One region of the Streptomyces sp. NBC_00012 genome, then DNA from elsewhere that is predicted to be linked to it. Evidence: riboswitches for the same ligand, from Rfam matches in the RefSeq annotation. Region 1 holds a riboswitch; each other region holds the start of a gene.

Region 1 (7,080 bases):
CGCAAGCGGGAGAACCCCGGGGACGATCTGATCTCCGGGCTGATCCGGGCCAGCGACCACGGCGAGCACCTCACCGAGAACGAGGCCGCGGCCATGGCCTTCATCCTGCTCTTCGCCGGATTCGAGACCACGGTCAATCTCATCGGCAACGGGGTCTACGCCCTGCTGCGCAACCCCGGGCAGCGCGAACGGCTCCAGCTCTCCCTCGACGCGGGGGAGAGCGGGCTGCTGGAGACCGGCATCGAGGAACTGCTGCGGTACGACGGTCCGGTGGAACTGGCCACCTGGCGGTTCGCCACCGAACCGCTGACCCTCGGCGGACAGGACATCGCGGCCGGGGATCCGGTGCTCGTGGTGCTCGCCGCGGCCGACCGCGACCCGGAGCGCTTCGGGGACCCCGACACGCTCGACCTCGCACGACGTGACAATCAGCACCTCGGATACGGGCACGGCATCCACTACTGCCTGGGAGCGCCGCTCGCCCGGCTGGAGGGACGGACCGCGCTCGCCATGCTCCTGAACCGCCTTCCGGACCTGCGACTCGCGGTGGAACCTACCGATTTGCGATGGCGTGGCGGGCTCATCATGCGCGGACTTCGCACGCTTCCCGTGGAGTTCACCCCGGGGTCCGCCCACGCGGAAAGTGACACTCCGTCAACTCTGTGACTTTCACGTGATCTGCGCTGCATCGACTTGTGACTCCCGTTCGAACCCGGCTAGGTTCGCGTTCGACTCACCAGTCACACGTCAGCTACCCGGAAGGCAACCCCATGGGCTCCGCGAACGGCAGACACCGTCGCCCCCGTCAGGCACCCGCCATCGTCGTCGCCGCGGGCGTGACCGGATCGGCCATCGCCATCCCACTGCTCGGCGCGTCCGGTGCCCACGCGGCCGACGCCACGACCTGGGACCGGGTGGCCGAGTGCGAGAGCGGCGGCGCGTGGAGCGCCGACTTCGGGAACGGCTACTACGGTGGTCTCCAGCTCTCGCAGGACACCTGGAAGGCGTACGGCGGTGAGGCGTACGCGGAGCGCGCCGACCTCGCCAGCCGGGCGCAACAGATAGAGGTGGCCGAGAAGGTGCTGGACGACCGGGGCCCGCGGGCCTGGCCCAGCTGCGCGGTCATCTCCGGTCTGGCCGTGGACGGGACGCTGCCGGGGGTGGACCCGGGCTCGGTGCCCGCCGACGACCCGGCCGGGAGCGAGAAGCCGGCTGACGACGCGTCGGCGGACCCGTCCGACGCCGCCACGTCGTCGGACAGCGCCTCGGACGGTACGGACGCCGTGGACGGCGCGGACGAGGCCGGCAAGCCGTCGGGGGAGACCTCGCGGTCCCCGAAGCCCTCGGCCACCCCGTCCCCCGACGCGTCCGCCGACGCCCCCTCCGAGGTGCCCGGCGCGCCCAGCGGCAAGAGCGGCAAGCACCGCGGCACGCCGGCCGCGGAGAAGGGCGGCGGCGCGGACCGCGAAGGCCGCGAGTCGGGCCGCCACGCCTCGCGCGGCGGCAAGGACGCGCGCGACACGGCCGAGCCGGCAGTCGACGGCACGTACACCGTCCACGCCGGCGACAACCTCTGGTCGATTGCTGACGCACAGAAGGTTCCCGGCGGCTGGCCCGCGCTCTACGAGGCCAACAAGGGTGTCGTCGGCGCCGACCCGGACCTCATCCTCCCTGGCGAGAGCCTCGATCTCGATGTGAAGGCCAAGTGAGGAAAGTCTGATAATCGACTAACAACGCCTCAAAAACTGTGGCAGTTCAGGGACCTATGTCCGCTTATGCGTAAGTGAGACATGGGTCTCTTTGCGTCAACTGGCGTGTCGCGTCCGGAGAGCCCTTCCGCATCATGCCCCACCTGCGGAAATGGCAGATCTTCAGATGCAAATAAGGGGTGATTGTCCGATGTGTCCATCTTTGAATGTGGGGGTTGCGTATGTTTACGGTCAGAACCGCTCGCACCGCGGGCCCCGTCGACCGTCACGCCGAATCCTGCCGTCGGTCGAAGGGAACAGACGCGTAAAGCGCCGTAGGCAGGAGCGGGGGACCCAGGTAAGCGCCGGGCCCGATCGTCGAAAGACGCATCAGGACCGGCTTGGGGTGAAGTCGCGTGCTAGGACGTGCGACCGGGCAACTCACTTGGCCCGAACCCGACAGCTCACCTCGTAGGCGTCGGTGAGGAGAAGTTCCATGCTGCTTTCCAGCAAGGGCAAGCACCGCCGCCCGTCCAAGGCCGTCCGTATCGCCACGCTCGCCGGTGTCGCCGGTGCCGCCGTCGCCGTGCCCCTGATGGGCGCGACCGGCGCCTCCGCCGCCTCCGTCGCCACCTGGGACGCCGTCGCTCAGTGCGAGTCCGGTGGCAACTGGTCCATCAACACCGGCAACGGCTACTACGGCGGTCTGCAGTTCTCGCAGTCCAGCTGGGCCGCCGCCGGCGGTACGCAGTACGCCGCCCGTGCCGACCTGGCCACCAAGGCCCAGCAGATCGCCACCGCCGAGAAGCTCCTCGACATGCAGGGCCCGGGCGCCTGGGGCTGCGCCGGCGCCGGCGGCCTGACCAACGACGGTGTCGACCCGGGCGTCAACACCGGTTCGTCCTCGAACTCCTCCTCGAACTCCACCGCGAGCTCCAGCGCCTCCGAGCAGCAGAGCGCCCCGGCTGCCCCGAAGCAGCAGGCCCAGCCGAAGCCGGCCGAGCGCACCGAGGCCCCCGCCGCCTCCCGCTCGGAGCGCTCCGCCGCCCCGCAGGCCGAGTCGAAGAAGACCGTCACCACGCCGACCGGCGAGAAGGTCAAGAAGGGCGACGGCGAGTACAAGGTCGTCTCCGGCGACTCGCTGAGCGAGATCGCCGCCGACCACAAGGTCAAGGGTGGCTGGCAGAAGCTGTTCGACCTGAACAAGGACATCGTCAAGGACGCCGACCTGATCTACCCGGGTCAGCAGCTGCACCTGACGAAGTAGTCGCGGCTCTCTCCTCCCCGAGCACCACCCCGGTCCGGCGCGCGTTTCCCCGTATGCGCCCGGCCGGGGTGCTGCCGTTCCTCCGGGGAGGTGCGGCAGGGGTGTCGAATTGTTCAACTGTTGTAGTTACTGACCAGTAAATTTCTGGCTGTTTGCCCGGCAATGTGTGCCCTCGGGTCCTTTTTCGTCCCAGGGGTCGGGCGGTCGGCCGACTGATCGGGCCGGGCCGGTTAGGCTCTTGTCGCAAGGCCAAAGCGACCCTGCACAACCAGCGTCATATCCCAGAAGGAGATGCCTCGTGCCGTCCATCGACGTCGTCGTAGCCCGGGAAATCCTCGACTCCCGCGGAAACCCCACGGTCGAGGTAGAGGTCGGCCTCGACGACGGCAGCACGGGCCGTGCTGCTGTTCCGTCCGGCGCCTCCACCGGTGCGTTCGAGGCCATTGAGCTTCGCGACGGTGACCCCAACCGCTACCAGGGCAAGGGCGTCGAGAAGGCCGTCCTCGCCGTGATCGAGCAGATCGGCCCGGAGCTCGTCGGCTACGACGCCACCGAGCAGCGGCTGATCGACCAGGCGATGTTCGACCTGGACGCCACCGAGAACAAGGGCTCGCTCGGCGCCAACGCCATCCTCGGTGTCTCGCTCGCCGTCGCCCACGCCGCGTCCGAGGCCTCGGACCTGCCGCTCTTCCGCTACCTCGGCGGCCCGAACGCGCACCTGCTGCCCGTTCCGATGATGAACATCCTCAACGGTGGTTCGCACGCCGACTCCAACGTGGACATCCAGGAGTTCATGATCGCGCCGATCGGCGCCGAGTCCTTCTCCGAGGCGCTGCGCTGGGGTGCCGAGGTCTACCACACGCTGAAGAAGGTCCTGAAGACCAAGGGCCTGTCGACCGGTCTCGGCGACGAGGGCGGCTTCGCGCCGAACCTGGAGTCGAACCGCGCCGCCCTCGACCTCATCCTTGAGGCCATCAAGGAGGCCGGCTACGTCCCGGGCAAGGACATCGCGCTCGCGCTCGACGTCGCCGCGTCCGAGTTCTACAAGGACGGCAAGTACGAGTTCGAGGGCAAGGCCCGCTCGGCCGCCGAGATGACCGAGTACTACGAGGAGCTCGTCTCCGCGTACCCGCTGGTCTCCATCGAGGACCCGCTGTACGAGGACGACTGGGCCGGCTGGAAGGTCATCACCGACAAGCTCGGCGCCAAGGTGCAGATCGTCGGCGACGACCTCTTCGTCACCAACCCGGAGCGGCTGGCCCGCGGCATCGAGGAGGGCTCCGCCAACGCCCTGCTCGTCAAGGTCAACCAGATCGGCTCGCTGACCGAGACCCTGGACGCCGTCGAGCTGGCCCAGCGCAACGGCTTCAAGTGCATGATGTCCCACCGCTCCGGCGAGACCGAGGACGTCACCATCGCCGACCTCGCGGTCGCCGTGAACTGCGGCCAGATCAAGACCGGCGCGCCGGCCCGCTCGGACCGCGTCGCCAAGTACAACCAGCTGCTGCGCATCGAGGAGATCCTCGACGACGCCGCGGTGTACGCGGGCCGCTCGGCGTTCCCGCGGTTTCGCCCTGCGAACCAGTAGGCACAGCAAGGGCTGACAAGCCCGGCGGGGTCATGTGCCCCGGCCTCCGTCCGTCCCCGCACTCGGTCCCGTACCGTGTGCGGGGACGGACGTGCGTAGTGGGGAGGCGGAGACATGGCCGCGAAGGACCGGGACCGGTTCTCCACCGCGACCCGGCTGCGACTGCTCGGCGAGCAGACCGCGGCCCGCGTCTACCGGTCCCAGACCCGCCGCCAGGCCCGCCGTTCACGGCTCACCGGCCGGGCGGCCTTCCTCGCGCTCATCGTCTGCTCGCTGGTGGTCGCGCTCGCGTACCCGATGCGGCAGTACGTCTCGCAGCGTGACGAGATCGCCGACCAGGAGCGGCTGGCGCAGGAGGCCAAGGCCCGTACCGAGGAGCTGCGCGACGAGAAGGCGCGCCTCCAGGACGACGCGTACATCCGGCAGCTGGCCCGTACGCACCTGCATTACCTTCTTCCCGGGGAGACCGGTTACACCGTGATCGACCCCGACGCGGTCAAGGAGCGCGAGGGCAGGACGGACGAGTCCGGCCGGCCGTGGCACTCCAACCTCTGGGACGGCGTGGACAGCGCCGACCGCGACTGACTCTCTTCATCCATCTGCAGAACCGCAGTTCGAGCAGCCCGATCAGAACCTAGGCAGGCATGGAAACGCCCCCTCCCCAGACCGAGTCCACCGCGCCCACCGAGGCGGACATCGCCGCGTTCCAGCAGCAGCTGGGCCGTCCGCCGCGCGGTCTGCGCGCGATCGCGCACCGCTGCCCGTGCGGCAACCCGGACGTGGTCGAGACGCAGCCCCGGCTGGAGGACGGTACGCCGTTCCCGACGACGTACTACCTGACGTGCCCGCGTGCCGCGTCCGCGATCGGCACGCTGGAGGCGAACGGGGTCATGAAGGAGATGACCGAGCGCCTCGGTACGGACCCCGAGCTGGCCGCCGCGTACCGGGCCGCGCACGAGGACTACATCGCGCGGCGCGACGCGATCGAGGTGCTGGAGGGGTTCCCGAGCGCGGGGGGCATGCCGGACCGGGTGAAGTGCCTGCACGTCCTGGTGGGGCACTCGCTGGCCGCGGGGCCGGGGGTGAACCCGCTGGGCGACGAGGCGATCGCGATGCTGCCGGAGTGGTGGCGCAAGGGGCCGTGCGTTTCGCCGTGCGGCGCGCCGGACGAGGGCTGACCGTCCTTACGGGGGCTCTGCCCCCGGACCCCTGCTCCTCAATCGCCGGAGGGGCTTGATCCGGGGCTCTGCCCCCGGACCCCCGCTCCTCAATCGCCGGAGGGGCTGAATTGCCCCTCGTCCGCCCGAGGGGCTTGGACTGCCTCGTCCGTCGGAGGGGCTTGATCTGGGAGTGCTTGATGACCCGCGTGGCCGCCATCGACTGCGGTACCAACTCCATCCGTCTGCTCGTCGCCGACGCCGATCCGTCCACCGGTGAGTTCGTCGAGCTCGATCGGCGGATGGAGATCGTCCGGCTCGGGCAGGGCGTCGACCGTACCGGCCGGCTCGCCCCCGAGGCGCTGGAGCGGACGTTCGCGGCCTGCCGGCAGTACGCGGCGGTGATCAAGGAGCACGGGGCCCAGCGGATCCGCTTCGTCGCCACCTCCGCCTCGCGCGACGCGGAGAACCGGGACGACTTCGTCCGCGGGGTGCTGGAGATCCTGGGCGTCGAGCCCGAGGTGATCAGCGGCGACCAGGAGGCGGAGTTCTCCTTCACCGGAGCCACCAAGGAGCTCGCGGGCCGCGATCACCTGGCGAAGCCGTACCTCGTCGTGGACATCGGCGGCGGCTCCACCGAGTTCGTCGTCGGTGACGACCACGTACGGGCCGCGCGCTCCGTGGACATCGGCTGCGTACGGATGACCGAGCGGCACCTGGTGCGTGACGGTGTCGTGACCGACCCGCCGACCGAGGCCCAGACCGGCGCGATCCGGGCCGACATCGAGGCCGCCCTCGACCTCGCCGAGGAGAGCGTCCCGCTCACCAGGGCCGCCACCCTCGTCGGCCTCGCCGGGACGGTCACCACGATCGCCGCGATCGCCCTGGGGCTCGACGCGTACGACTCCGGGGCGATCCACCACTCCCGGATCTCCTTCGAGCAGGTCCAGGAGATCACCGGACGGCTCCTCGGCTCCACCCACGCCGAGCGGGCCGCGATCGGTGCGATCCACGCGGGACGGGTCGATGTGATCACGTCAGGGGCGCTGATCCTGCTCGCCGTGATGAAGCGGACCGGCGCCCGTGAGGTCGTCGTCAGCGAGCACGACATCCTCGACGGGATCGGCTGGTCGATCGCCTGACGGGACGCTCGGTGCAGGCCGCTCACGCGTATCTTGGCCTGCACCTTTGAGCTCTCGTGGGCCGTCCGCGCGGTGGCTCGCGGGACACCTCGCGACGAAGTTCGTGAACTTCTTCACAAGGAATTCGGCCCTGTGGAGGGCCGTTCTGCTCCGGATGGGCATCCGGGGGCGCCCGCAAGGCCGTTGCGAGGTGGCGCGGAAGTGTTCCGGGCGTGTTGCCGGCAGGTGGATCGGAGCG
Region 2 (7,080 bases), 3.0 Mb from region 1:
TTGACCGCCGCGGTGCGCCGCGCGAGGCGGGTGAACTTGCGGGGGTTGCCGAGCGATTCGAGGTACAGCAGGGCGACGTCGGTGTCGGGGTCCTCGTACCAGTACTGGAGGAAGTCGTTGCCGGAGATGTCGGCGCGGTTGCCCGCGGAGATGAAGGTGGACAGGCCCGCGCCGCGCCGGTAGAGCCCGGAGAGCAGCGCGATGCCGATCGCGCCGGACTGGGTGAAGAGGCCGATGCGCCCGGGGGCGGGCGGCTCGGGGGCGAGCGAGGCGTTCAGCCGAACCGTTTCGGCGTTGTTGATCAGACCGAAGGCGTTCGGCCCGATGATCCGCATTCCGTACGAGCGGGCCTGCCGGACCAGTTCGCGCTGCCGTTCCCGGCCCTCGGCGCCCCATTCGGCGTATCCGGCGGAGAGGACGACCAAACCCTGGACGCCGTGCTCGCCGCAGTCCGCGACGGCTTCCGGGACCCGGTCGGCCGGGACGGCGACGACCGCGAGGTCGACCTGCTCGTCGATGTCGCCGATCGAGCGGTGGGCGGGGACGCCGTCGATGGTCACCTGGCCGGCGGCGAGGGCGCGGTTCACGGCGTACGTGCGGCCGGTGAAGCCGGCCCCGAGGAGGTTGCGCAGGACCGTGCGGCCGACGCCGCCGGGGGTCCGGCCGACGCCGATGACCGCGACGGATCCGGGGGCCAGCAGGCGCTGCACGGACCGCGCCTCCGCCCGCTGCTCACGGCCGCGCTGGACGGCGAGGGACTCCGCTGTCGGTTCGAGGTCAAGGGTGAGGTGGACGGAGCCGTCCTCGAAGCTGCGCTGCTGGGTGTAGCCGGCGTCCCGGAACACCTTGATCATCTTGGTGTTGGCGGGCAGCACCTCGGCGGCGAAGCGGCGGATGCCGCGCTCGCGGGCGACGGCGGCGATGTGTTCGAGGAGCGCCGAGGCCACGCCGCGTCCCTGGTGCGCGTCCTGGACGAGGAAGGCGACCTCGGCCTCGTCGGCGGGGGCGGAGGCGGGCCTGCCGCGCTCGTCGATCCGGTCGTAGCGGACGGTCGCGATGAACTCGCCGCCGACCGTGACGGCGAGCCCCACCCGGTCGACGTAGTCGTGATGGGTGAAGCGGTGCACGTCCCGGTCGGACAGCCGTGGGTGCGGCGCGAAGAACCGGTAGTACTTCGACTCGTCGGAGACCTGCTCGTAGAAACTGACCAGCAGTTCGGCGTCGTCCGTGGTGATGGGCCTGATGCGCGCGGTGCCTCCGTCGCGGAGCACCACGTCCGCTTCCCAGTGGTCGGGATAAGCGTGATGCGGACTCTGCTCCGGCGCGGGCTGCATGGGCAAAGAGTACGGCTCCGTCAGCGGTCGCGTAGGTCCCGGGGCCGGGGCAGTCTGAGAGGGCCGATCGGCGGGGCCGCAGGCATCGCGGGCTGCTCCCGGGGTCGGCCGGAGCACTGCGCACCGCGTGAGAGACTGGTCTAGACAACTGTTGATTCGTGAAGGGCAGAACCATGGCTGAGCGCCGCGTCAACGTCGGTTGGGCCGAGGGCCTGCACGCCCGCCCCGCTTCCATCTTCGTCCGTGCCGCCACGGCTTCCGGCGTCCCCATGACGATCGCCAAGGCCGACGGCAACCCGGTGAACGCAGCCTCCATGCTCGCGGTCCTCGGTCTCGGCGCGCAGGGTGGCGAGGAGATCGTGCTCGCATCCGAGGCCGACAACTCCGAAGCCGCCCTGGACCGCCTGGCGAAGCTCGTCACCGAGGGGCTCGAGGAGCTCCCGGAGACCGTCTGAACCATGCTCCGAGAGAGAGCCGTGGCACCCTGGAACGGGGCCACGGCTCTTTTGTTTCCGGAACGGGCCGCTTTGTTTCCGGAACGGGCCGCCCGGCGGAAATCCGGATGACCGAGATGCGGGGAGTCGGAATTCGAGCAGCAGACCTCGGCCACCCGGGATCCCAGCGCGCGAAATTCGGTCGGGGCGAAATGCGGGACGACCGGCCGGGGAACATCCCGAGCAACTACCTGACCGGGAAAATCCCGAGCAATTACTTCTCTTGTATACGGCGCAATTGTTAATGCCGGGCGCCCGCCGTGTTTACGGAATGTTGCGAGGTCCTCACCCGGCCGGCGCGGGGAGCGGCGGGCCACCGTCGCAACCGGTGCGCGGCCGCTGCCCGTTCCGCGTGGTGCGCTGCCAGCGCCCTGGCACGTTCCGCGTCGCCGCGCGCCACCGCGTCCACGATGGCCCCGTGCTCGGCCCAGGAGTCCACCGGGCGGGCGGGCTGCTCGACCGCGTACATCCAGGCGATCTTGTGTCGCAGCTGGGTGAGCAGCGCGATCAGGCCGGGACTGCCGGAGGCCTGCGCCAGTGTCTCGTGGAACCAGCCGCCCAGTGCGCGCAGGTCCTCGCCCTCACCGCACCGGGCCCGGTCCTGGCCGAGCCGCACGAGCCCGCGGAGCACCTTGAGGTGAGCCTCGGTGCGGCGCTGCGCGGCACGGGCGGCACCCAGCGGCTCCAGCAGTGTGCGGACCTCCAGGAGGTCGGCCGCCTCCAGCTCGGTGGGCTCGGCGACACAGGCGCCCGCATGCCGGCGGGTGACCACGAAGCCCTCGGACTCCAGGGTGCGCAGCGCCTCCCGCACCGGGACGCGGGAGACCCCGTAACGGCGGGCCAGCAACTCCTCCGTGAGACGACTGCCGCGTTCGAAGACACCGGAGACGATGTCGTCACGGATCGCCGTGCATACCGAATGCGCCGGAATGCGCATGTCCGAACCTCCGCCTCAATCCCCGCGAAACGCGGCCGGCCGACGCCGGTTACGCGACCCTATTGCAATGCGGCTGCATTTCCGATGCCGGGCGGAAATCAATGAATATCTTTTGGCCACGGGGCGGTCGGCGGGCAGTCGTACCCCGCGGGCAGGCGGCGGGAATACCGAAGGCCCCGGCGCGCTGCCGGGGCCTTCGACGAGGTGGTGCGGTGGAGCGTCGGTCAGACGTTGACGCCGTGGGCGCGCAGGTACACGACCGGGTCCATGTCGGAGCCGTACGACGGCGTCGTCCGGGCCTCGAAGTGGAGGTGCGGTCCGGTGGAGTTGCCGGTGGAGCCGGAGAGGCCGATCTGCTGGCCCGCGCCGACGCTCTGGCCTACGGAGACCCCGATCGAGGAGAGGTGGCCGTACTGCGTGTACGTGCCGTCCGTCATCCGAAGCACGATGTTGTTGCCGTACGCGCCGCCCCAGCCCGCCTCGACGACCGTGCCAGCGCCGACGGCGACGACGGAGCTGCCGGACGCGGCGTGGAAGTCGATGCCCGAGTGGCTGCCGGAGGACCAGAGCGAGCCGCTGGACTTGTAGCCGGTGGAGACGTACGAACCGGCGACCGGGAGCTGGAAGGCGCCCAGTCGGGTGCGCTCGGCGGACCGGGCGGCGCGGGCCTTCTCGGCGCGGGCCTCGGCGGCGCGCTTCGCTTCGGCCCTGGCCTTCGCCGCTGCCTTGGCCTTCGCCTCGGCCTTCTTCTTGGCCTCGGCCTTCCGGTGGGCCTCGGCCTTCGCCTTCGCCGCGGCGTCGGCCTGATGCTGCTGGGCGTCGGCCTGGGCGTCGATCCGGTCGGCAAGGGTCTTGTCGATGGCGATGACCTGGTTGAGGCCGGTCTCGCTCGCGGAGGGGGCGTCGGAGTCCGCAGCGAAGGCGGGAGCGGCCAGGCCGCCGATGACGCCGGTGGTGGCCAGAGCCGCGACGCCGACAACCTTCGCGCTGCCGCGCGTCAGTCGGCTCGGGGCACGGTGCTTCCCGGTGGCACGGGTGAACGCCATGGAGTGGCTGATCCTTTCCTTCCTTCTCGCCTACCGGGTTAGCTGACGGGTTCGGAGCAGGAAGGTCTCCTACGGACACCCCGGCCCGTCCGGGCTCAGGCATCCGATTCACCCCAGGGACTGCGTGGGTCCCCGGCTCCCCAGGCTCGCGCCTGACGGGGACTCGGCGATGACTGTCCGGTACGTCGCGGATGCGGCATACGAGTGACGGGCAGTCGAACCGACGCTAAGCGGGGTTACTTTCATTCACCAAACGGACGGGCCGCTTTGTAGCGCATCCCACAGGGCAGACAGGCAACCTCCCACCCAGAACGGACAAAAGGGAAGGCCCTGGCGAGATCGCACTCGCAAGGACCTTCCCTTTTGTCCCGATATCTTGCGATAAGGCGAGGGGAAGCGGCCGGGGCGGGGCCGTCGACCGGCCCCGTCCTGACGCCCGCCGGGCCGGTCGTCAGCCGGTGACCACCGATACCTCGCCGATGCCCAGCGCCCGGACGGGCTCCTCGATCCGTGCCGCGTCGCCGACGAGGATCGTGACCAGCCGGTCACCCGGGAAGGCGTTGACTACCGCCGCGGTCGCCTCGACCGTGCCGGTCTCCGCGAGCCGGGCGTACAGCTGCGCCTGGTAGTCGTCGGGGAGGTGCTGCTCGACCTGGTCGGCGAGGGTGCCCGCGACGGAGGCCGCCGTCTCGAACTTCAGGGGCGCCACACCCACGAGGTTCTGCACGGCCGTCTCGCGCTCCGCGTCGGTCAGGCCCTCGGCCGCCAGGGTCCGCAGGACGGTCCACAGGTCCTTGAGCGCCGGCTCGGTGGACTCCGTGTCCACCGACCCGCTGATGGCGAGCATCGCGGCGCCGGTCGCCCCCGAGGCGGAGTCCGGGGCCGACGACCGCAGCACCTGGCCGAAGGCCCGTACGCCGTACGTGTAGCCCTTCTCCTCGCGCAGCACCCGGTCGAGACGGGAGGTGAGGGTGCCGCCCAGGCAGTACGTGCCGAGCACCTGGGCCGGCCACACGCTGTCGTGCCGGTCGGCGCCGATCCGGCCGATCAGCAGCTGCGTCTGCACCGCGCCCGGACGGTCGACGATCACCACCCGCCCGGTGTCGTCTGCGGTGATCGGCGGGGCGGGGCGGGGCGCGGCGGTGTCCCCCGACCAGTCACCGAGGGTGTCGGCGAGCAGGGCGTCCAGGTCGATGCCGGTGAGGTCCCCGACAACCACGGCGGTCGCCGTGGACGGCCGGACGTGGGCGTCGAAGAAGGCGCGCACGGCGGCCGAGTCGATCCGCTCCACCGTCTCCTCGGTGCCCTGGCGCGGGCGCGACATCCGCGCCGTGGCCGGGAAGAGCTCCTTGGAGAGCTGCTTGGCGGCGCGCCGGGCCGGGTTGGCCTGCTCGTGCGGGATCTCGTCGAGCCGGTTGCGCACCAGCCGCTCGATCTCGCTCTCGGCGAAGGCGGGCGCCCGCAGCGCCTCGGCGACCAGCGCGAGGGCCTTGGCCAGCCGGGAGGCCGGGACCTCCAGGGAGACCCTGACGCCGGGGTGGTCGGCGTGCGCGTCGAGAGTGGCGCCGCAGCGCTCCAGCTCGGCGGCGAACTCCTCCGCGGTGTGCTTGTCGGTGCCCTCGTTCAGCGCCCGCGACATGATCGTGGCCACGCCGTCGAGGCCCTGGGGCTCGGCGTCCAGCGGGGCGTCGAGGAAGATCTCGACGGCCACGACCTGCTGACCGGGGCGGTGGCAGCGCAGCACCGTGAGGCCATTGGGCAGGGCGCCGCGCTCGGGCGCGGGGAAGGCCCAGGGGCGGGCGACGCCGGGGACCGGCTGTGGGTGGTACTGCATCGAAACTCCAGTCGCGGCAGCGTCGGTCACTGGTCCGCCCCCTCGTGCGCGTCGGTGTCGGTCTCGTCGGTGTCCGCTGCGTCAGCTGACTCTGCCGGTTCGACCGGCTCGTAGACCAGCACCGCACGGTTGTCGGGGCGCAGCTGGGCCTTGGCGGCCGCCTGGACCTCCTCCGCGGAGACATCGAGCACCCGCTGAACAGCGGTCAGGGCGAGCTGCGGGTCGCCGAACAGCACGGCGAACCGGCACAGTTCGTCGGCGCGGCCGGCGACCGTACCGAGGCGGTCCAGCCACTCGCGCTCCAACTGGGCCTGCGCGCGCTCCATTTCCTCGGGCGTGGGGCCCTCGGCGGCGAACCGGGCGAGCTCCTCGTCGACCGCGGCCTCGACCTGCGGCACCTCGACGCCGCCGGACATCTTGACGTCCAGCCAGCCCAGCGAGGGCGCACCGGCCAGCCGCAACAGCCCGAACCCGGCCGCCACGGCCGTACGGTCACGGCGCACCAGGCGATTGTGCAGCCGCGACGACTCCCCGCCGCCGAGCACGGTCAGCGCGAGGTCCGCCGCGTCGCACTCGCGGGTGCCGTCGTGCGGCAGCCGGTAGGCGGCCATCAGCGCGCGTGCCGGGACCTCCTCGCGCACCTCCTCGCGCAGCTGCTCGCCGATGATCTCGGGGAGCGTGCCGTCGCGCGGCGGCTGCTTGCCGTCGTGGGACGGGATGGAGCCGAAGTACTTCTCGATCCAGGCGAGGGTCTGCTCGGGGTCGATGTCGCCGACGACCGAGAGCACCGCGTTGTTGGGCGCGTAGTACGTACGGAAGAAGGTGCGCGCGTCCTCCAGGGTCGCGGCGTCCAGGTCGGCCATCGAGCCGATCGGGGTGTGGTGGTACGGGTGGCCCTCGGGGTAGGCCAGTGCCGTCAGCTTCTCGAACGCCGTGCCGTAGGGGACGTTGTCGTAACGCTGGCGGCGCTCGTTCTTGACGACGTCGCGCTGGTTCTCCATCGACTCTTCGTCGAGTGCGGCGAGCAGCGAGCCCATGCGGTCGGCTTCCAGCCACAGGGCCAGCTCCAGCTGGTGCGTGGGCATGGTCTCGAAGTAGTTGGTGCGCTCGAAGCTGGTGGTCCCGTTGAGCGAGCCGCCTGCCCCCTGCACCAGCTCGAAGTGGCCGTTCCCCTTGACCTGGCCGGAGCCCTGGAACATCAGGTGCTCGAAGAGGTGAGCCAGACCGGTACGCCCCTTGACCTCGTGGCGGGAACCGACGTCGTACCAGAGGCAGACCGCGGCGACCGGGGTCAGATGGTCCTCGGAGAGCACCACGCGCAGGCCGTTGGCCAGGCGGTGCTCGGTCGCTGTCAAGCCGCCGGAGCCGGCCTGAGCGGTGGCCGTGTGACCCATGGGCATGTACGTCCCTTCGATCGCGATACTGGATTTCCTGC
Region 3 (7,080 bases), 4.5 Mb from region 1:
CGAGCTCCGCCCGGTGCGGCACCCCGAAGCGCGGGTGGACCGCGGCGAGGGCGTGCGGCAGATGGCGGTCGCGGGCCATGGCCAAGGTGGTGCGTGAGACACCGAGGACGAGCGCGAGGAGCGAGCCGAGCGCGGCGACGGCCGCGCCGGCCCGGACCACGGGCACGAGACCGGGGACCCCGGCGGCACGTGCGGCCTCGGCCACCGCGTCCGGGGTGTGCGCGAGACGGTCGGGTCCCAGGACGGCGAGCAGCGTGACGACGACGGCCGCGTAGACGAGCAGCGTGATGCCCAGCGCGAGCGGGATCGCGCGCGGGACGGTGCGTCGCGGGTCGCGGACCTCCTCGCCGAGAGTGGCGATCCGCGCGTACCCGGCGAACGCGAAGAACAGCAGACCGGCGGCCTGGAGCACGCCCCCGGCCGTGACGTCCGTGCCGAAGGCCAGCCGCCCGGCCTGCGCGGTGCCGCTGCCGAGGCAGGCGGTGACGACCGCCGCGAGGACGGCGAGGACGAACGCGACCATCACCCGGGTCAGCCGGGCGGACTTGTGCACGCCGGTGTAGTTGAGGGCGGTCAGGGCCACCACTGCCGCGACGGCCACCACGTGCTCCCGGCCGGGCCACACATAGGCGCCCACGGTCAGCGACATCGCCGCGCAGGAAGCCGTCTTCCCGACGACGAAAGCCCAGCCGGCGAGCAGGCCCCAGAACTCGCCGAGCCGCTCCCTGCCGTACACATAGGTGCCGCCGGACTCCGGGTGGCGGGCGGCCAGCCGGGCCGAGGACGTCGCATTGCAGTACGCCACCAGCGCGGCCAGCCCCAGCCCGGCCGGCAGCCAGGAACCGGCCGCGCCCGCGGCGGGCGACGGTGCGACGAAGACGCCTGCCCCGATCATCGAGCCCAGGCCGATCACCACGGCGTCGAACACGCCCAGGCGGCGCTTCAGCCCGCCCGCCGCCGATGATGCCGATGCGGTCATCGCCCACTCCAGTCGCTACAGGTGCACAGGTCGGGGGCACCGTAGCCGGGCAAGGTGTCCGGCAGGGGGCGGGGCGGCACACGACGGGAAACCCGGTGGGGGTATCGTCGGGCACACCGCAGGACCCATCGACCCGTACGACGAGCATTCGAGGCAGCCGTGGATCGCGGACGGACACGCACACCGGGAGCGTCCCGGCTGCTCGTGCTCTGTGCCGTCCTGCTCGGGCTGTTCCTCATGCACGGAGCGCCCGCGAGCGCCGCGGAGGGCTGCCACGACGCGATGGCCGTCACGGCGGCCGAACCCGCGCCGGGGGCCATGCCGATGGCCGACGGCCACTCCGCCATGGAGACCGGGCACGGTCCCGGTCAGGCGGCGGCCGCCATGGCCGCGATGAGCGGCGAGTCGTGCGTATTCACCCATGCCCGTGACCGGGTGCTGCCGCTGCTGATGGCACTGGGCCTGGTACTCCTGGCCGTTCGGGCGCTCGCCGGGCGCCGTACGGGTGTACGCGGACCGGCCCGGCGGGGACCGCCGTTCGCCGGCAGAGGGCTGCTGCTCCAGGTGTGCATCGCGCGGACGTGACAGGAATCCGCCGGTCCACGGGCCTTCGAGGCCGGGCCGGCCGGACGCCCCTGCCCCTTTCGCGCGCCACGGACGTGGCGCACCCACCTGGAAAGAACCTGTGATGATGTCCGCTTCCCGCTTCCCCGCGTCCCGACGCCGCCCCCTCGCGGCCGCCGGCACCGTCGCCGCCCTCGCTCTGGCGCTGACCGCCTGCGGCTCCTCCGACGGCTCGAAGAACGACGGTTCGTCCATGCCCGGCATGGACCACGGCTCCGCCGGCGCCTCCGCACCGGCCACCCCTGGCGCCGAGTTCAACGACGCCGATGTGAAGTTCGCTCAGCAGATGATCCCGCATCACCAGCAGGCCATCGAGATGGCGGAGCTGGCGGACGGCCGCGCCGCCGACCCCGAGATCAAGAAACTGGCCACCGCGATCGAGAAGGCCCAGGACCCCGAGATCAACACGATGAAGGGCTGGCTGACGTCGTGGGGCAAGCCGTTGCCCTCGTCCTCGATGGGTGACATGCCCGGGATGGATCACGGTGCGGACGGCTCGGGCATGCCCGGAATGATGTCCGGCAAGGCCATGAGCGATCTGGCGGCCGCCAAGGGCAAGGACTTCGACAAGAAGTTCGCCCAGCTCATGATCGGGCACCACCAGGGCGCCGTCACCATGGCCGAGGACGAGCAGAAGAACGGCGAGAACGCCGAGGCGAAGAAGCTCGCCGGTGCTGTCGTCACGGCCCAGACCGCCGAGATCGAGCAGATGAACAAGATCATCGACAGGCTCTGATCCCGGCAGGGGTGCGGGCCTCCGTCGCACGGAGGCCCGCACCCCCTCCCGGTCCGGCCGGTACGGAACGTTCCGACGCAGACCGCTCAGCCGGCGGCCTCCGGCGCAGAGAGCAGCCCGGCCACCTCCTCCGCGCCGGTCTCCCGCAGCTCCTCCCCGACCAGCAGCCACCTGGTGATGCCGACCGATTCGAGGAAGGCCAGGTCGTGACTGGCGATCAGGAGCGCGCCCTCGTAGGAGTCGAGCGCACCGGTCAGCTGCCGCACGCTGGCGATGTCGAGGTTGTTGGTCGGCTCGTCCATCATCAGCAGCTGCGGGGCCGGTGCGGCAAGCATCGTCGCCGCGAGGGCGGCACGGAAGCGTTCTCCGCCCGACAGTGTGCCCGCCGGCTGTTCCGCGCGCTTTCCCTGGAAGAGGAAGCGCGCGAGCTGGGCGCGGATGTGGTTGTCGGTGACCCCGGGCGCCATCCGGGCCACGTTCGCCGCGACGCTCAGTTCCTCGTCCAGCACATCGAGCCGCTGCGGAAGGAACCGCACCGGTACGAAGGTCCTTGCCTCGCCGGACAGCGGGGCCAGCTCGCCGGTGAGTGTGCGCAGCAGCGTCGTCTTCCCGGCGCCGTTGCGGCCGACGAGCGCGATGCGCTCCGGCCCGTTCACCTGGAGGGTGCCCTCGCGCAGGCGGCCGAACCGGGGGCGCAGCCCGTCCAGGCTCAACACGGTGCGCCCGGTGGGCACCGCCGTGTGCGGGAGGCTCACCCGGATCTCGGCGTCGTCGCGGATCGCGTCGGCGGCCTCCTCCCGGCGTTCGCGAGCCTCGTTGAGGCGCTCCTCGTGGACGCCGCGAAGCCGGCCCGCGGACTCCTGCGCCGACCGCTTCCGGCGGCCGGCCAGGATCTTCGGCAGACCGCCCTCGGCCTCCGCCTTCCGGCCGTTCTTCTGGCGCCGGGCCAGCTTCACATGGGTTTCCTCCAGTTCGCGCTTCTGGCGGCGCACATCGGCCTCTGCCGCACGCAACATCCGCCCGGCGGCCTCCTGTTCGGCGGCCACGGCCTCCTCGTAGGCCGACCAGCCACCGCCGTACCAGTTCACCGAGCCGGTGCGCAGTTCGGCGATCCGGTCCACGCGCTCCAGCAGTTCCCGGTCGTGGCTGACCACTACCAGTACGCCCGAGCGCCAGGAGTCGACGGCCTCGTAGAGCCTGCGGCGCGCGAACACATCGAGGTTGTTGGTGGGCTCGTCCAGGAGAAGGACGTCGGGGCGCTCCAACAGCAGCGCGGCCAGCCTGAGCAGGACGGTCTCCCCTCCGGACAACTGCCCCACGGTGCGGTCCAGTTCGATGCCACCGAGGCCGAGCGAGCCCAGTGTCGCCAGGGCCCGTTCCTCGACGTCCCAGTCGTCGCCGATCGTCTCGAAGTGCTTCTCGTCGACGTCCCCGGCCTCGATGGCGCGCAGCGCGTCGCGCCGATCGGCGATACCCAGGGCCCGGTCCACCCGCAGTGTTGTGTCGAGGGTGATGTTCTGCGGAAGGTGGGCGAGGCTGCCGCCGACGGTCACCGACCCCTGGGACGGGCGCAGTTGACCGGCGAGCAGTCGCAGCAGGGTGGACTTGCCGGCGCCGTTGGTGCCGACGAGACCGACGCGCCCCCGGCCGATGCCGAGCGAGAGCCCGTCGAAGACGGTCGTGCCGTCCGGCCAGCGGAAGGTCAGCGCCGAGCAGGTGAGGGAGGCGTGGGGAGTGGTGGGTGTCGCCATGGTGTTCCTCGCATTCGCAAGCGCAGTGAAGGGGGCTTCGTATGCGAGCACCACGCAGCGACCGGGCAGCGGAAGGAGGTGCGGCGGTCCTGGAGATCGAGGGACGGCTCATGCACCGAGGTCGCATCCACGCGGGGTCACGGGCAGTGCCAAGCACTGCTACGGCGTGACGGGCGTACGGACGGAGCCGTACGGCGCGATGTTCGCGAACCTCAGATGCGCAACGTCCACCTCAATCGGAGACAACAGGACATCAAGACTGTAACGACAGGGAGGAGGAAAGGCAATGTCACCGATGCCGGGCGACCGTAGTGCGAAATGCCCGCTTTTGTGAATTCGTGGCGCGAGTCACGTTCGGCCTCCGAGCTGCCGTGCCCCGTGCATCGGTTCCCTTTCCGCGCAAGGGGAGTGGCTTGTCCGGTGTGAGGTGGGTTACCGAAATTCCCGTTACTCGATCTTGTGGGTGAATTGCATTCGGAAATTAGGGTCTTGTCCCGTTCGGCTCTTCTCGCCTACGGTCACGGTCAATCCGGACGGAACGCCGAATCCTGCCGCCGTCCGGCAATCCGACCACCCATGTACGGCAGGAGCGGGGGACCCAGGTAAGCCGCCGATCCGGAATCCGGAACGGCTCGGGGTGAAGCCGCGTTCGTGCGCGGCCAGGCATCTCCAGCCTGAACCCGACAGCTCACCTCGCAGGCGACGGAGAGGAATCCACCATGCTCGCAACGGGCACGTACCGTCGTCGCAAGTCCACCCCGCTGACCCGCGGTTTCATCGCCGTGGGCACGGGCGCCGCCGCCCTCCTGCTGCCGCTGCTCGGCGCCCACACCGCGTCGGCGGCTCCGGCGCAGTCCGTCAGCGCCGCCGCCCCGGCCGCGCAGTCCGCGACGTACACGAACGATCTGGACGGCTGGATCAAGGAGTCGCTGGCCATCATGGCCGAGCACGGCATCCCGGGCAGCTACGACAGCATCCACCGCAACATCATGCGCGAGTCGTCCGGCAATCCGAAGGCCATCAACAACTGGGACTCGAACGCCGCCGCCGGGACGCCGTCCAAGGGCCTCCTCCAGGTCATCGATCCGACGTTCCGGGCCTACCACGTGCCCGGGACCGCGATGGACAGCTACGACCCGGTCGCCAACATCACGGCAGCGTGCAACTACGCGGCCGCCAAGTACGGCTCCATCGACAACGTCTTCGGGGCCTACTGACGTACGCCGCCGCATGACCGGGGCCGTCCCGAGGTCAGCCCAGCCTCGGGGGTGTCCAGTCGGCGTGGCGGAGGATCGTGCGGACGGTGACACGGGACGGTGCGAGACGCAGTGCCGTGTTGCGCAGGGCGACGGCCGCCGGGCGGGACAGCTGCTGGCCCATCCGGCCGGCCTGCCGCGCGGCCCGGGCGACCGACTGGCTGCGGGGCCGGCGCTCCGCGTCGTAACGGCCGAGAGCCGACTCGACGGTGGCTTCGGTGGAGAGCGCGGCGGCCAGTGTCGCCGCGTCCTCCAGCGCCTGGCAGGCCCCCTGGCCGAGATTCGGGGTCATGGCGTGCGCGGCGTCGCCGAGCAGTGCGATCCGGCCCACCACGTAGGAGGGAAGCGGGACGGCCAGCTCGTCGACGTCATGATGCAGGACGGCATCGGGCCGGGTCGCCGCCAGCAGGGCGGGAATGGGGTCGTGCCAGCCGCCGAACCGGCGGCGGACCTCCGCCAGCGGGTCCGGATGGCGCACGCCGGCGGGGGAGTTGAGCACCGCGTGCCACTCGGCCCGGCCGTCCGCGAAGGCGATGTGACCGAACTCGGCGCCCGCTCCCCACGTCAGCTCGAAGTCGGTACGCAGGTCGACCGGCGTCTCGGTGATGGCGCGCAGCACCGTCGAGCCGCTGTAGGCCGGACCGGGGTGCCCCGGGAGCAGCAGGCCGCGCAACCGGCTGCCGATCCCGTCGGCGGCCACGACCAGATCCGCTTCCAGCCGGGTTCCATCGGCGGCCATCCGCACCCGCGAGGCGTCGGAGCGGTCGACGGATGTCACCTCCGCCCCGATGATCAGGGATTCGGGAGGCAGCGCCGCGCGCAGCAGCCGGTGCAGCCCGGCCCGGGGGATGCCCATGATCGGGGTGCCCAGCTCTCGTTCCAGCGCGGCTCCGTCCATGCGCGCCAGCAGACGGCCGTCCGGGGTGCGGGTGCCACCGGTGTACTGGGGGCGCGCGGCCGCGCGTACCGCCGCGCCGACACCGAGGGCGTCCAGCGCGTGCATCCCGTTCGCGTGCAGGGAGATGCCCGCGCCCGCGTCGTCGAGGGTGCGGGCGCGTTCGACGACCGTCACCTCCCAGCCGATGAGCCGCAGCCCGATCGCGGCGGCCAGTCCACCGATGCCGCCGCCGACAATCACCGCGTTGTTGCCCATGCCGGGTCCCCTCTCGTGCTCCGCCTCGCCCTTCTACACCTGTAGAAGGAGGGTACGCCGTCTCTACAGGTGTAGAAAGGGGTGATGACCACAGAACGACGTGCCGTCCTGGCCGATGCCGCCATCCAGGTGCTGGCCGAGGAAGGGATGCGGGGCCTGACCCACCGGGCCGTGGACCGGGCGGCGGACCTGCCGCCCGGCACCACCTCGGCGTACTTCCGCACCCGTCAGGCCCTGCTCACCGCGCTCGTCAGGCGGCTCGTCGCGCACGACCAGGCGGAACTCCAGGAGGCCGGCGAGCGGGCGCCGGTGCCGCGTGACGCCGGTGAACTGACGGACGGGCTCGCCGGCTTCGTCGAACGGCGGCTCACCGGAGAGGGGCGGCAGCGGTCGCTCGCCCGTTATGCGTGCGCGGTCGAGAGCGTGCGCCACCTCGAGCTGCGCGAGATCCTCCTGCCGCGGGAGAACGCGGCCCGTGACGCCGTGCGGGCGTTCCTGCGCGCGCAGGGCGTGGCCGACGCCGAGGGCCGCACGCTCACGCTGCTGGCCTGCGTGGACGGGCTGGTCTTCGACCGGCTGGT
Region 4 (7,080 bases), 4.0 Mb from region 1:
TCCATCCCGGCGAGGAATGGCTGTGCGTGCTCACCGGACACCTCCGGGTCTGGCTCGGGGAGACCGTGCACGACCTGGCCCCCGGGGACAGCGCGCACTTCGACTCGCTCACCCCGCACCGGATCACGGCCGTCGACCGCGACGGTGCCGAGCTGCTCTTCGTCCACACCCTGCTGCAGAGCCCCGCCGCCGAGCTGTGCCTCGGCAGCGGTATCCACCGTCGCTGAGACCGGCTCCTCCGGTCGCCAGAGAGGACCGTCATGTCAGATTCAGAGAACTTCGACCCGCTGGGGTCCAGGAAGAACTACGAGGCCCAGGAGCGGAAGTTTCCGCGCGGCGTGGTGATCCGGCTGTTCGCCTACCTCATCGCCGGACACATCTTCGCGGCCTTCCTCTACCTGCTCTTCGCGGTGGCCGGCAAGGGCTGACCAGGCCCGTCCGCACCTACCGCGCCTCGTCGAGGAGGCGGACGCGCAGCCGGTCCCGGGTTTCGGGAGCGAGCTTCAGGCCCTCGGAGAAGTAGCGGTCCGTGCTGCCCCAGGTCTCCTCCATGGTGGCGAACGCTGCCGCGAGGTAATCGGCATGGGCGCCGAAGAGCGGGTTCAGCAGTTCCATCACCTCGGCCGACATGCCGTCCGCCGAGGTGTCGCCGCGCTTCACCTTGTAGCGGCGGTGGGCGTCGTTCGACTTCAGGTAGTCGGCCTCGATGGCCTCGCGCTCGACGCCGACGGCGAGCAGTGACACCGCGATCGACAACCCGGCCCGGTCCTTGCCCGCCGCGCAGTGCATCAGGGCGGGAACGCTGTCCTCGGCCAGGGCGTGCAGCACCCGGCTGTGCTCGGCGGTACGGTCCTTGATGATCGAGCGGTACGAGGCGAGCATCCGGTTCGTCCCCTTGCCGTCGCCCAGGATCGAGCGCAGCTGCTCGACGTCGCCGTTGCGGACCATGTGCCAGAACTCCGAGCCGTCCGCCGGGTCGGAGAGCGGGATGTTCACACTCCGTACGCCGGGCAGCTCCACGTCCAGCCCGTCGAGCCGGCGGTCGGCCGCGTTGCGGAAGTCGAAGACCGTGTGCAGACCGAGGCCGCCCAGGAACGAGGCGTCCTCGGCGGTGGCGTGCGCGAGGTGACCGCTGCGGAAGAGCCCCCCGTGCCGCACCCGTCGCCCGTCCACGGTGGGCAGCCCGCCCACATCGCGGAAGTTGCGGACACCCGCCAGCTCGGGTTCCGTCGACGGGATCTGCGGCGACTGCTGCGTCACGGTGACTCCTGGAGTGTCTGGTGCCGGCGCGAGTCGCAGGCAAGGCCACTCCCGCGACGATACGACATCGATTCCTCAGGCAATCATCTCGGCCATTCCCTGTCGATACCCGGGTGAACTCCGGTTCTCCCGCGGCGAATCCGTCCGGCCAATTCCTCGCCAGGCCGTTGCCCACGCCCCGCCGATGGTCGATGATGTGCGGAACTGTTCGAATGTGGGGATGCGATGATCGAGACGGGCAATACCGGCCGGACCTGGCTGCTCACCGGGGCGAGCAGCAGCTACGCACTGCGGCTGACCGAGCAGGACGAGCTGGTCCATCTGCACTGGGGGCCGAGAATCGGCCTCGCGGCGGCCGAGGCGCTGGCCGCCGCACCGGAGCTGCCCTTCAGGGCCTTCGAGTCCCACCTCGACGGCCGGGAGGAGTATCCGGTGGAGGGCGGGCCCAGGTTCGTCCGCCCGGCCCTCTCGGTACGCACCCCGCAGGTCCGGGGCACCGAGTGGACCTTCGATACCGCCGAGGTGGACGGGGACGAGCTGCGGATCGGCTTCACCGACTCCGTGCACCGGCTCGCCCTGACCCTGCACTACCGGATGCGGGACGACTCCGACGTCGTGGAGCGCTGGGCCACCGTCGCCCACGCCGGACCGGATGGCCCGCCGCTGGAACTGCTGCGCGCAGACGCGGCCGCCTGGTCGCTGCCCGCCCGCGACGGCTGGCGGCTGAGCCGGCTGCACGGGCGCTGGGCGGCGGAATCCCGGCTCGCGCGGGCGGAGCTGCTCCATGGCGAGAGCGTCATCTCCAGCAGGCGGGGCCACACCGGCCATCAGTTCCTGCCGTGGGTCGCGCTGGACGCCGACGGCGCCGCGACCGAGGAGAACGGCGAGGTGTACGGCTGCGCGCTCGGCTGGTCCGGGTCGTGGAGGATCTCCGTGCAGCGGCTGCCCGACGGGCTCGTACAGATCACCGGCGGCGCCGGCTACGACGACTCCGGACTGTTGCGGCTGGCGCCGGGGGAGTCGTACACCACGCCCGTCTTCGCCGGCCTGTGGAGCGGGCAGGGGTTCGGCGGGGCGAGCCGCGCCTGGCACGCCTGGCAGCTGGCCCATGTGATCCCGGGCGCGGAGGACGTGCGGCCGGTGCTCTACAACTCCTGGGAGGCGACGGGCTTCGACATCTCGCTGGACAAGCAGCGAGCCCTCGCCGAGCGGGCCGCCGCGATGGGCGTCGAACTGTTCGTCGTGGACGACGCGTGGTTCGGGCAGCGGACCAGCGACCGGGCCGGGCTCGGCGACTGGACGCCGAATCCGGACCGCTTCCCCGGCGGGCTGAAGCCACTCGCCGACGAAGTGCACGGGTTCGGCATGCAGTTCGGTATCTGGGTCGAGCCGGAAATGGTCAACGCTGACAGTGATCTCTATCGAGCACATCCCGACTGGGTGCAGCACTTCCCCGGGCGGGCGCGGACGGAATACCGCAACCAGCTGGTGCTCAATCTGGCCCGTCCGGATGTGCAGGCATATCTGTGGGAGCAGCTGGATACGCTGCTCTCCGAAACGCCCGTCGACTACGTGAAATGGGATTTCAACCGCTGTTTCACCGATGCGGGCTGGCCGGGCGAGGAGTACCCGCAGAAGCTCTGGATCGACCACGTGGATGCCCTGTACGCGCTGATCGACCGGCTCAGGGCCGCACATCCCACGGTCGCGTTCGAGTCCTGCTCGGGCGGCGGCGGCCGGATCGACCTGGGGATCCTGTCCCGTACGGACCAGGTGTGGACCTCCGACAACACCGACCCGCTCGACCGGCTCGCCATCCAGGAGGGATTCGGGCACATCCACCCGGCCCGGGTGATGGCCGCCTGGGTCACCGACAGCCCGAACGACCAGCTCAACGGCAGGGTCAGCTCGCTGCGCTTCCGTTTCGTGAGCGCGATGGCCGGTGTGCTCGGGGTCGGCGGGGACCTTGCCGAATGGAGCGACCAGGAGCTGGCGGAGGCGCGGGCCTGGGTGGACCTCTACAAGGAGATCCGCCCGGTCGTGCAGCAGGGCGCGCTGTACCGGCTGCGTGAGCCGCGCGGCGGACTGAGCGCGGTCCAGTACGTCCACGGGGACGACGCCGTGGTCCTGATGTGGCTGGAGGCGCAGCGGTACGGGGAGCGGCCACCGGTCCTGCGGCTGCGCGGGCTCGACCCCGAGGCGACCTACACCTGCCTGGACACGGGGGCGGTGCACCACGGTTCGGTACTGCTGCATCAGGGGCTGCACTCCGGACTCCGGGGCGATCTCGACGCGCGGGTGCTGAGGCTCCGACGGGCATGATGCGCCTTATGTCCGTAATACGGCCATTTGCCCGAACATGGCCTGTTCGTAAGGGACATGGCGGTCGCCTCGTGAGCGGGATCATATCCGTGACGGTGTGTGGCGAAGGGCGAGTCGGGTAATCCGTGCGCGGTGCGGAAATTCAAGATCCTTAATCCACGGAGTGTGACCGGAATTCCGCGCCGATTTCCCGGCGCGGATTCCGGCGTGGAACCTGTGGCTTGTTCTCGTCGTCCCGACTCGCTTACGGTCACCGTCAATCCGGTCGGACCGCCTAATCCTGCCGCCGCCCGGAATTCACATCCACTCATCGTGTGGCAGGAGCGGGGGAACCAGGTAAGCCGCCGATCGGAGAAATCCGGCCGGCTCGGGGTTAAGACGCACTCAGTGCGGCCGGGCATCTCCAGCCCGAACCCGACAGCTCACCTCGCAGGCGCCGGAGAGGAATTACGCCATGCCCATATCGGGTAAGCACCGTCGTCCCAAGCTCAGCACCATCGCGCGTGGCGTCGCCGCGGTCAGCGCCGGCGGCGCCGTCGTCGCACTGCCGCTGCTCGGCGCCACCGGTGCCCAGGCCGCGGAGCAGGCCGTCCCGGCCGCCGCGCCGCAGCCGGCCGCCGCCACGCACGCCGCCCCGGTCGCGCAGAAGCAGGCCGCCACCACGACGTACTCCGTCGTCTCCGGCGACTACCTGTCGAAGATCGCCGCCGAGCACCAGATCAAGGGCGGCTGGCAGCAGCTGTACCAGGACAACCGCGAGGTCGTCGGCGAGGACCCCAGCCTGATCTTCCCGGGCATGAAGCTGACCCTCGGCGGCAAGGCCGCGGGCAACGCCGCGCCCACCGGCGCCGGCACCGGCTCGGCCCTCCCGTCGAAGGCGCCTTCGGTGGCCGTCGAGAAGTCCGCCCCGGCCAAGTCCTCGTCCGCCGCCACGGAGTCCAAGGCCCCGGCCTCCGCCCCGGCCGCCACCCAGAGCACCGGCTCCGGTTACGTCCACCCGGTCCCCGGCAACCACACCACCGCCTACCGCGCCTCCGGCTCCAACTGGTCCAGCGGCAGCCACACCGGTATCGACTTCCCCGTCTCGACCGGCACCAGCGTCAAGTCCATCACCTCCGGCACCGTCGTCGCCGCCGGCTGGGGCGGCGCGTACGGCAACCAGGTCGTCGTCAAGCACACCGACGGCCACTACTCGCAGTACGGTCACCTGTCCTCCATCTCCGTGTCGGCCGGCCAGGCGGTGAGCGCGGGCCAGCAGGTCGGCCTCTCCGGCGCCACCGGCAACGTCACCGGCCCGCACCTGCACTTCGAGGTCCGCACGGGCCCGGCGTACGGCTCGGACATCGACCCGATCGCCTACCTGGCCTCGCACGGCATCTCCGTCTGAGACGGACGGCCGGGCAACTGAGCGACCAGGCATGACCTGAGCAACACGGAAGGGGCGGTGCGCGGCGGCGCACCGCCCCTTCTGCTTATTCCCCCTTTACCAAAAACTGACCGGGTGGTCTATCTCACCACCCGTCAACCCCTTATTACGGTCGCGTAGGTCACATTCGGCGGTGCAGGATAAGCGTTTGTGGCAGACGATTCGAGAAAAAATCAACGTGGCGTCAACAACCGACAGGGCGTCATCGGGTCGTACGCGGCGATTGGCGACAGCTTCACCGAGGGAGTCGGCGACCCCGGCCCGGACGGGACCTTCGTCGGCTGGGCAGACCGATTCGCGGTACTTCTCGCGGACCAGCTCCCGGACCCCGATGCGACGGGCACGGAAGGTTCCGCACACGGGAATTTCAGGTACGCCAATCTCGCCGTACGCGGACGCCTCCTCGACCAGATCGTCGAGGAGCAGGTACCGCGCGCCAAGGAGCTCGCACCCGACCTGGTGAGCTTCTGCGCGGGCGGCAACGACATCATCCGGCCGGGCACCGACCCCGACGACGTGGCCGAGCGCTTCGAGCGTGCCGTCGCCGAGCTGACCCGAGCGGTCGGCACGGTCATGGTCACCACCGGCTTCGACACCCGTGGCGTTCCCGTGCTGCGCCATCTGCGCGGGAAGATCGCCACCTACACCGCCCATGTGAGGGCCATCGCCGACCGCTACGACTGCCCGGTCCTGGACCTGTGGTCGCTGCGGTCCGTCCAGGACCGGCGGGCCTGGGACGACGACCGGCTCCACCTGTCGCCCGAGGGACACACCAGGGTCGCGCTGCGCGCCGCCCAGGTCCTCGGCATCGACGTGCCGGCCGACCCCGACCAGGTATGGCCCCCGCAGGCACAACGCGGCACCCTCGAAGTGCGGCGCGACGACATCCACTGGGCACGCGAGTACCTGGTGCCGTGGATCGGCCGGCGGCTGCGCGGCGAGTCCTCCGGCGACCACGTCGAAGCGAAGCGCCCGGACCTCCTGCCGCTCTGAGGGGGCAGCCCTCGGACGGCCGATCGGTGCGTGCCCCGGCCGCACACCCACTGCCGCACCAGGGCGGGCCAGGTACTCAGGCCCGCCCGGTGCGGGAGGGCAGTGGTGACACGGGGGACGGCAGCGGCGAGGCGGGCAACGGCAGGGGTGACAACGGGAGTGACAGCGGCGACGCCGGGAGCGGCAGCGGCGACGCAGGGATCCGCTCCAGCACTCCGCCCGCGAAGACGTCGTACAGCGGAAGCGTCTCCAGGTGCACGTACCCGATGTGGCAGTCGCAGACCGCCAGCGGACAGGCTCGCGGACCGAGCGCCCGCCGGTAGCTCCCGTCGTAGAGATTGCCCAGCTCCGCCGGTACGAAATGGCAGCGCCGCACCGTGCCGTCACCGTCCACCGAGATGACCGACTCACCGGTCCGGCAGGGCAGCCCGGCCGACCGGTGCGGATGCCGGCTGTACGGGAAGAGCGGGTCGATGGCCGTCCAGCGGTCCGCCTCCTCGTCCGTGTACGTGTGGCCCTCCGCCGCGTTCACCCAGAGATAGACCTCGTCCGGCAGCGCGGCGCGCAGTCGTCGCGCCTCGTCGAGATGGCCGTCGAGCCCGACCACTCCGACACTGTGCCGGATGCCGAGCGCGGTCAGCTCCCGGCACTTGGCGAGGAACCGCTCGTACGGCGTCTGCCCCGGGTGGTACGTGCACCACAGCGCGATCTTCTCGCGGCCCGCCCCACCGGCTTCGGCCAGCCACCCCGTACGGCTGCTGATGTTGGTCTGGATGGCGACCCGGCCGATGTGCGGCAACTGCGCCAGCTCGACCAGGGCACGGCGGTACCAGGAGCGGACCAGGCCCTCGCCCCACGGCGTGAACAGCACCGAGATCCGGTCACCGGTCTGTGCCGCGGCCCACGCCGTGAACCGCTCCAGCGCGGCCCGGTCGGCGCGCAGCTGCTCCCGGCTGTCGCGCCGCTTGGCGAACGGGCAGTACGGACAGTCGTAGTCGCACGAGGAGAGCGGCCCGCGGTAGAGGATCGTCAGGTCCATCGGCGCGCTCACTTCAGTTCGTACGCGGCCATCGCGGCGC

The links. Region 1 has a riboswitch for cyclic di-AMP ahead of OHA19_RS24380 (transglycosylase family protein). Riboswitches for the same ligand answer to the same signal wherever they lie in the genome.
Region 2: it holds a riboswitch for cyclic di-AMP, as region 1 does, so the genes downstream of both, OHA19_RS10455 (M23 family metallopeptidase) here and OHA19_RS24380 (transglycosylase family protein) in region 1, are expected to answer to the same signal.
Region 3: it holds a riboswitch for cyclic di-AMP, as region 1 does, so the genes downstream of both, OHA19_RS03825 (transglycosylase SLT domain-containing protein) here and OHA19_RS24380 (transglycosylase family protein) in region 1, are expected to answer to the same signal.
Region 4: it holds a riboswitch for cyclic di-AMP, as region 1 does, so the genes downstream of both, OHA19_RS06085 (peptidoglycan DD-metalloendopeptidase family protein) here and OHA19_RS24380 (transglycosylase family protein) in region 1, are expected to answer to the same signal.

The regions. Positions count from the first base shown of each region.
Region 1 covers NZ_CP108309.1:5,283,244-5,290,323, forward strand. Annotated here, with positions in the region: gene OHA19_RS24370 (cytochrome P450) at 1-666, shown strand, start outside; gene OHA19_RS24375 (transglycosylase family protein) at 771-1,709, shown strand; cyclic di-AMP (ydaO/yuaA leader) riboswitch at 2,010-2,181, shown strand; gene OHA19_RS24380 (transglycosylase family protein) at 2,185-2,955, shown strand; gene eno (phosphopyruvate hydratase) at 3,254-4,543, shown strand; gene OHA19_RS24390 (septum formation initiator family protein) at 4,658-5,128, shown strand; gene OHA19_RS24395 (DUF501 domain-containing protein) at 5,188-5,721, shown strand; gene OHA19_RS24400 (exopolyphosphatase) at 5,901-6,842, shown strand.
Region 2 covers NZ_CP108309.1:2,264,944-2,272,023, forward strand. Annotated here, with positions in the region: gene OHA19_RS10440 (GNAT family N-acetyltransferase) at 1-1,334, opposite strand, end outside; gene OHA19_RS10445 (HPr family phosphocarrier protein) at 1,508-1,789, shown strand; gene OHA19_RS10450 (GntR family transcriptional regulator) at 2,070-2,765, opposite strand; gene OHA19_RS10455 (M23 family metallopeptidase) at 2,990-3,811, opposite strand; cyclic di-AMP (ydaO/yuaA leader) riboswitch at 3,825-3,990, opposite strand; gene OHA19_RS10460 (M16 family metallopeptidase) at 4,263-5,645, opposite strand; gene OHA19_RS10465 (M16 family metallopeptidase) at 5,672-7,045, opposite strand.
Region 3 covers NZ_CP108309.1:784,985-792,064, reverse strand. Annotated here, with positions in the region: gene OHA19_RS03845 (APC family permease) at 1-979, opposite strand, end outside; gene OHA19_RS03840 (hypothetical protein) at 1,184-1,564, shown strand; gene OHA19_RS03835 (DUF305 domain-containing protein) at 1,671-2,339, shown strand; gene OHA19_RS03830 (ABC-F family ATP-binding cassette domain-containing protein) at 2,426-4,090, opposite strand; cyclic di-AMP (ydaO/yuaA leader) riboswitch at 4,620-4,805, shown strand; gene OHA19_RS03825 (transglycosylase SLT domain-containing protein) at 4,810-5,307, shown strand; gene OHA19_RS03820 (FAD-dependent monooxygenase) at 5,342-6,499, opposite strand; gene OHA19_RS03815 (TetR/AcrR family transcriptional regulator) at 6,584-7,080, shown strand, end outside.
Region 4 covers NZ_CP108309.1:1,284,001-1,291,080, reverse strand. Annotated here, with positions in the region: gene OHA19_RS06105 (helix-turn-helix domain-containing protein) at 1-227, shown strand, start outside; gene OHA19_RS06100 (DUF6126 family protein) at 261-428, shown strand; gene OHA19_RS06095 (tyrosine-protein phosphatase) at 445-1,260, opposite strand; gene OHA19_RS06090 (alpha-galactosidase) at 1,486-3,582, shown strand; cyclic di-AMP (ydaO/yuaA leader) riboswitch at 3,854-4,031, shown strand; gene OHA19_RS06085 (peptidoglycan DD-metalloendopeptidase family protein) at 4,037-4,969, shown strand; gene OHA19_RS06080 (SGNH/GDSL hydrolase family protein) at 5,159-6,001, shown strand; gene OHA19_RS06075 (STM4011 family radical SAM protein) at 6,078-7,040, opposite strand; gene OHA19_RS06070 (STM4012 family radical SAM protein) at 7,049-7,080, opposite strand, start outside.